Regions from separate parts of the Streptomyces sp. P9-2 genome, predicted to be linked through region 1. Evidence: predicted binding sites of a transcription regulator. Region 1 holds the regulator's gene; each other region holds the start of a gene.

Region 1 (2,263 bases):
ATGTCGACCTCCTCCATGCCGTCCAGCGTCTCCAGCGGCACCTTGGTGCCGAGCGCCGCCGCGGTCATCGGGATGGTGACCGTGCAGTGCAGGTCGTCCCCGCGCCGCTGGAACGTCGGGTGGGGCAGCTCGTGGATCTCCACGTACAGGTCGCCGGCGGGGCCGCCGCCGGGGCCGACCTCGCCCTCGCCGGCCAGCTGGATCCGCGTGCCGTTGTCGACGCCGGCCGGGATCTTGACCGTGAGCGTGCGGCGGGAGCGGACCCGGCCGTCGCCCGCGCACTCCGGGCAGGGCGTGGGCACCACCGTGCCGAAGCCCTGGCACTGGGGGCAGGGCCGCGAGGTCATGACCTGTCCCAGGAAGGACCGGGTGACCTGCGAGACCTCACCGCGGCCGCGGCACATGTCACACGTCTGGGCGGACGTGCCAGGGGCCGCGCCCTCGCCGTTGCAGGTGTTGCAGACGACGGCCGTGTCGACCTGGATGTCCTTGGTCGTGCCGAAGGCGGCCTCGTCCAGCTCCACCTCGATCCGGATCATGGCGTCCTGGCCGCGGCGTGTGCGCGAGCGCGGTCCGCGCTGCGACGCCGTGCCGAAGAACGCGTCCATGATGTCGGAGAAGTTGCCGAAGCCCCCGGCCCCGAAGCCGCCCGCGCCGCCGGCGCCGCCGGACTGCGAGAGCGGGTCGCCGCCGAGGTCGTAGACCTGCTTCTTCTGCGGGTCCGACAGCACCTCGTAGGCGGCGTTGATCTCCTTGAACCGCTCCTGGGTCTTCGGATCCGGATTGACGTCCGGATGCAGCTCGCGGGCGAGCCGCCGGAAGGCCTTCTTGATCTCTTCCTGCGACGCGTCGCGGCGTACGCCGAGTACGGCGTAGTAGTCCGTGGCCACCTATGACTCCGCCAGGATCTGTCCGACGTACCGTGCCACTGCGCGTACCGCTCCCATCGTTCCGGGGTAGTCCATGCGGGTCGGTCCGACCACGCCGAGCTTGGCGACAGCCTCGCCGCCCGAACCGTAGCCGACCGACACGACGGACGTGGAGTTGAGTCCTTCGTGGGCGTTCTCGTGACCGATCCGTACGGTCACACCCGGATCCTTCGCCTCGCCGAGCAGCTTGAGGAGCACGACCTGCTCCTCGAGCGCCTCCAGGACGGGCCGGATCGTGAGGGGGAAGTCGTGCCCGAAGCGGGTGAGGTTGGCGGTACCGCCGATCATCAGCCGCTCCTCGTTCTCCTCGACGAGCGTCTCCAGGAGAGTGGAGAGCACCGTGGAGACCGTACCGCGGTCGTCGGCCTCGAACGCCTCCGGGAGGTCCTCCACCAGACTCGGCACATCGGCGAACCGGCGGCCCGCGACCCGGCTGTTGAGCCGCGCCCGCAGGTCGGCCAGGGACGCCTCGCCGAACGGCGCGGGGCAGTCGACCATGCGCTGCTCGACCCGGCCGGTGTCGGTGATCAGCACCAGCATCAGCCGCGCCGGGGCGAGGGACAGCAACTCCACGTGCCGCACCGTCGAACGGGTCAGCGAGGGGTACTGCACCACGGCGACCTGCCGGGTGAGCTGCGCGAGCAGCCGCACCGTGCGGGCCACCACGTCGTCGAGGTCGACGGCGCCCTCGAGGAAGTTCTGGATGGCCCGCCGCTCGGGCGGGCTCATCGGCTTGACGCCGGCCAGCTTGTCGACGAACAGCCGGTAGCCCTTGTCGGTGGGGATGCGCCCGGCGCTGGTGTGGGGCTGGGCGATGAAGCCCTCCTCCTCCAGGGCCGCCATGTCGTTGCGCACGGTGGCCGGGGAGACGCCGAGCTTGTGCCGCTCGGTGAGGGCCTTCGACCCGACGGGCTCCTCGGTGCCCACGTAGTCCTGGACGATCGCGCGCAACACCTGGAGCCTGCGTTCACTGAGCATCGCGCACACCTCCAGCTGGCTTCCGCCCGGTAACGACCCTGGCACTCTTCGCACGCGAGTGCCAGACTTCCCCGGCCCAGTGTACGGCCGGGGGGTACGACGTCGGCAAGGCCGGTCCGCGCCGTGGTGCCGGGGGACGTCGTCCCCGCTAGCGTCCCGGTCATGACCGTGACTTGGGAAGAGTCGGGATGGGAGCAACTGGCGCCGGGGGTCGGTCGGCGCCGGCTGCCGGGGTGGGACTGCACCGCGGGGCTCGTGGCGGGCGCGGACGCCGTCCTGGCCGTCGACGCGGGCTCCTCCCTCGCCGAGGGCGCGCGGTTGCGGAGCGAGGCGCGGGAGCTGACCGGCCGCCGTGT
Region 2 (2,263 bases), 2.0 Mb from region 1:
CCCTACGGAAACTACGACAAGTCGACCCTGCGCGCCGCCAGGAGCTGCGGCATCACCCACGTCCCGCTGTGGAACGAGGAGGTCTTCGCCGACCACTGGGAGTACCGCGAGTGGGACCGGAAGATCCACCCCGGCGACATCGTGCTGTCCCACTTCCGGGGCCGCGAGGACTGGGACGGCACGATGCGGGACATGATCCGCCGCTTCCTCGACAAGGTGACGGCCGAGGGGTACGCCGTGGCCAGGCTGGAGGACTACCTGTGAGGCGCCGGCGCGGGACCCCGGGGCCCCTTCCGGCGGCCCTCGCCCTGCTGCTCGCCGCGACCGCCGGATGCGCGGCCCCGTCCGGCGCGGGACACCTCTCCTCCCGCGCCGGCGGCCCGGTCACCGCCGTCGCCCCGGCGCCGCTCCCGCCGGTCGTCGACCACGTCACCACCGACGACCCGGTCGTCTTCCTCACCTACGACGACGGCGCCGAACGCGACCCCCGCTTCATCGACCTGGTGCGCGAGCGCAGGCTGCCGGTCAGCATGTTCCTCACCGACAGCGTGGTCGGCCCCGGCTACGGCCACTTCGCCCGCCTGCGCGCGGTCGGCGCCAACCTCCAGAACCACACCCTCGACCACCCGGCCCTGCCCGGCCTGCCCCTCGCCGCCCAGCGCGCCCAGATCTGCGGCCAGCAACGCAAACTCGCCGCCCGCTTCGGCGTCCGCCCCCGCCTCTTCCGCCCGCCCTACGGCCGCCACGACACCGCGACCCTCCGCGCCGCCGCCGAGTGCGGCATCGCCGCGGTGGTCCTCTGGCGCGTCACCCTGGAGCCCGACGGCCACCTCACGTACGCCCACGGCCCCCACCACCTGCGCCCCGGCGACATCATCTCCGTGCCGTCGGGCGAGGCCCCGCCTTTGTCCCTGGCGGAACGGACGTCCAGGCTCCTCGCGGAACTGGAGGAGCGGGACTTGAGGGTGGGCAGGCTGGAGGAGTACCTCCCTGGCCGTACACGCCCGGCCGTGGCCACTCCCAGCCCGTTCCCGGCCACTCCCAGCCCGGCCGCGGCCACTCCCAGCCCGTTCCCGGCCACTCCCAGCCCGGCCGCGGCCACTCCCAGCTCGGGCGTGGCCACTCCCAGCCCGGGCGAGGCCATTCCGGGCCCGTCCGGCGCTTGAGGACGAGGCCGTCAGGCCGACAGCGGGGGTTCGGGGCGCAGCGCCCCGGGCGTTCACACCAACACCGCCCACCGGACGACCGCGCCCGAAAAACACTCCCACCCCCCGACGCGCCGCACGGCAATTGGCACTCCGCTTGACCGAGTGCTAATCGCGGTCATAGTCTCGGGTCTGGCACTCCCCCCTGGAGAGTGCCAAAAAAGCGACGGGCAGGTCCGGCACCCGCGACGACGGATCGACCTGGTCGCCACCTCAGACAGTTAACCCCGTGAGATCTCCGAAGGGGGAGGTCGGATCGTGACGACCGCCAGCTCCAAGGTTGCCATCAAGCCGCTCGAGGACCGCATCGTGGTCCAGCCGCTCGACGCCGAGCAGACCACGGCTTCGGGCCTGGTCATTCCGGACACCGCGAAGGAGAAGCCCCAGGAGGGCGTCGTCCTGGCCATCGGTCCGGGCCGCTTCGAGGACGGCAAGCGCGTCGAGCTCGACGTGAAGGTCGGCGACGTCGTTCTGTACAGCAAGTACGGCGGCACCGAGGTCAAGTACAACGGCGAGGAGTACCTCGTCCTCTCGGCCCGCGACGTCCTCGCGATCGTCGAGAAGTAAATCGTCGAGAAGTAGTCGAGACGTAAGGGGACCCCGGGGCCTGCCCCCGGAGAACTCGACCTCGTAGCAAGTACTTCTGCTCGAACACTGCGCCCCTGGCCCCAGCATCCGACAAGGAGCCGGGCGGCCCAGGGGCGCAGTGATTTCATCTAGATTTCCGAGAGGGCTCCCGCTGCCATGGCGAAGATCCTGAAGTTCGACGAGGACGCCCGTCGCGCCCTCGAGCGCGGCGTCAACAAGCTTGCCGACACGGTCAAGGTGACGATCGGCCCCAAGGGCCGCAACGTCGTCATCGACAAGAAGTTCGGCGCCCCCACCATCACCAACGACGGTGTCACGATCGCCCGCGAGGTGGAGATCGAGGACCCGTACGAGAACCTCGGCGCGCAGCTGGTGAAGGAGGTGGCGACCAAGACCAACGACATCGCGGGTGACGGCACCACCACCGCCACCGTGCTGGCCCAGGCGCTGGTCCGCGAGGGCCTGAAGAA
Region 3 (2,263 bases), 900 kb from region 1:
TCCCGGCGGTCGCCGGAGGCTGATCATTACCTTCGGTAATGACCGTTACCGAGCGTTTACTCCATTGCCCCCTCCGTGAGAGATGCGGAGGGGGCAATTCCATGGGATTGAGCGCGGTAGAGTTGGGGAACGCGCTCCCGATCCATAGATCGGGAACCCTGAATTCCTGCCGCGGACCCGACTGGATGTAGCCAAAGTGCGGGCTCCTTTCGCGGCTTTTGTCACCTTTGCCCGGCCCGACTTGCCCTGAATTCTGGCGAATTCTTGCCACATTCCGGACCGGTGGCGTCCAGATTTCTCGTCCGATTGACCTGTTGCAGACGGCAGTTGGACAGATACATTCAGCCGCGGTCGACGCGTTCCGGCGCACGCCCCCAACCGTTGGGGGGTGAGGTCTGACCCGGGTCCGCGAAGTGTGGATCTGTGCAAGGGCCAGTAATAGGGGAGTTAGGCATGGCTCAGGGCACCGTCAAGTGGTTCAACGCGGAGAAGGGGTACGGCTTCATCGCGGTCGACGGTGGTGCGGATGTTTTCGTCCACTACAGCGCGATCCAGATGGACGGCTACCGCACCCTTGAAGAGGGCCAGCGGGTCGAGTTCGAGATCTCGCAGGGTCAGAAGGGCCCGCAGGCCGACATGGTTCGCGTCACCGCCTGAACGCGCTACCAGCCGCACGCGACATCTTCTGCCGGCGACAGGGCCCGCACCCCCCCGGGGTGCGGGCCCTTCGTCGTGCCCTAGGCGCGCGCCGTGCGCGCCGTGTTCGCCCGGGGCTGAGCGCGGGCGTGTGCCCTTGGCGCGCTTGGCCCGTACGGCCCTGTGGGTCCCCTGCGCGATCGCGTCGCTTCGCGGGTGCGCCTTGCACTCGGGGGGGTCGAGTGCTAATCATTGGCGTTAGCACTCTGAAGGTGAGAGTGACAACGAAGGACCGGGTCGGTGAGGCCCGCCAGGTCGGGTGGGGCAAGGAACCACACGGCCGGCGAGCCGTCCGTCGCGGGCGCGGGCGCGGTCCGAAGGAATCACCCCCAGTCCTGGAGGGACCACTTCACATGGCCAAGATCATCGCGTTCGACGAGGAGGCGCGGCGCGGCCTCGAGCGCGGCATGAACCAGCTCGCGGACGCCGTGAAGGTGACGCTCGGCCCCAAGGGCCGCAACGTCGTCCTCGAGAAGAAGTGGGGCGCCCCCACGATCACCAACGATGGTGTCTCCATCGCCAAGGAGATCGAGCTCGAGGACCCGTACGAGAAGATCGGCGCCGAGCTGGTCAAGGAAGTCGCCAAGAAGACGGACGACGTCGCCGGTGACGGTACGACCACGGCGACCGTTCTCGCCCAGGCCCTGGTCAAGGAGGGCCTGCGCAACGTCGCCGCCGGCGCCAACCCGATGGCCCTGAAGCGCGGTATCGAGAAGGCCGTCGAGGCGGTCTCCGCCGCCCTGCTGGAGCAGGCGAAGGACGTGGAGACCAAGGAGCAGATCGCCTCCACGGCCTCCATCTCCGCCGCCGACGTCCAGATCGGCGAGCTCATCGCCGAGGCGATGGACAAGGTCGGCAAGGAAGGCGTCATCACCGTCGAGGAGTCCCAGACCTTCGGTCTGGAGCTGGAGCTCACCGAGGGTATGCGCTTCGACAAGGGCTACATCTCGGCGTACTTCGCCACCGACATGGAGCGTATGGAGGCCGTCCTCGACGACCCGTACATCCTGATCGCCAACTCCAAGATCTCCTCGGTCAAGGACCTGCTCCCGCTCCTGGAGAAGGTCATGCAGTCGGGCAAGCCGCTGCTGATCATCGCCGAGGACGTCGAGGGCGAGGCCCTGTCGACCCTGGTCGTCAACAAGATCCGCGGCACCTTCAAGTCCGTCGCCGTCAAGGCTCCGGGCTTCGGTGACCGCCGCAAGGCCATGCTCGGCGACATCGCCATCCTCACGGGCGGCGAGGTCATCTCCGAGGAGGTCGGCCTCAAGCTGGAGAACGCCACCCTCGACCTGCTGGGCAAGGCCCGCAAGGTGGTCATCACCAAGGACGAGACCACCATCGTGGACGGCGCCGGCTCCGCCGACCAGGTCCAGGGCCGCGTGAACCAGATCCGCGCCGAGATCGAGAACAGCGACTCGGACTACGACCGCGAGAAGCTGCAGGAGCGCCTGGCGAAGCTCGCCGGCGGTGTGGCCGTCATCAAGGCCGGCGCCGCCACCGAGGTGGAGCTCAAGGAGCGCAAGCACCGCATCGAGGACGCCGTGCGCAACGCCAAGGCGGCCGT

The links. The regulator HrcA, encoded in region 1, represses chaperone genes, less so after heat shock. The targets are predictions, from matches to a motif close to TTNGCACTCNGNNNNNCNGAGTGCNAA.
Region 2: a site for HrcA is predicted at 1,291-1,317, ahead of groES (co-chaperone GroES). Genes of this name have one in related genera too.
Region 3: a site for HrcA is predicted at 859-885, ahead of groL (chaperonin GroEL). Genes of this name have one in related genera too.

Annotation. Positions count from the first base shown of each region.
Region 1 is NZ_CP192633.1:2,761,211-2,763,473, reverse strand. Features, by position in the region: gene dnaJ (molecular chaperone DnaJ) at 1-890, opposite strand, end outside; gene hrcA (heat-inducible transcriptional repressor HrcA) at 891-1,907, opposite strand; gene ACQY0Z_RS12735 (MBL fold metallo-hydrolase) at 2,070-2,263, shown strand, end outside.
Region 2 is NZ_CP192633.1:752,109-754,371, reverse strand. Features, by position in the region: gene ACQY0Z_RS03415 (polysaccharide deacetylase family protein) at 1-264, shown strand, start outside; partial or broken gene ACQY0Z_RS03410 (polysaccharide deacetylase family protein) at 261-989, shown strand; gene groES (co-chaperone GroES) at 1,464-1,772, shown strand; gene groL (chaperonin GroEL) at 1,950-2,263, shown strand, end outside.
Region 3 is NZ_CP192633.1:1,862,484-1,864,746, forward strand. Features, by position in the region: gene ACQY0Z_RS08815 (MoaD/ThiS family protein) at 1-23, shown strand, start outside; gene ACQY0Z_RS08820 (cold-shock protein) at 454-657, shown strand; gene groL (chaperonin GroEL) at 1,050-2,263, shown strand, end outside.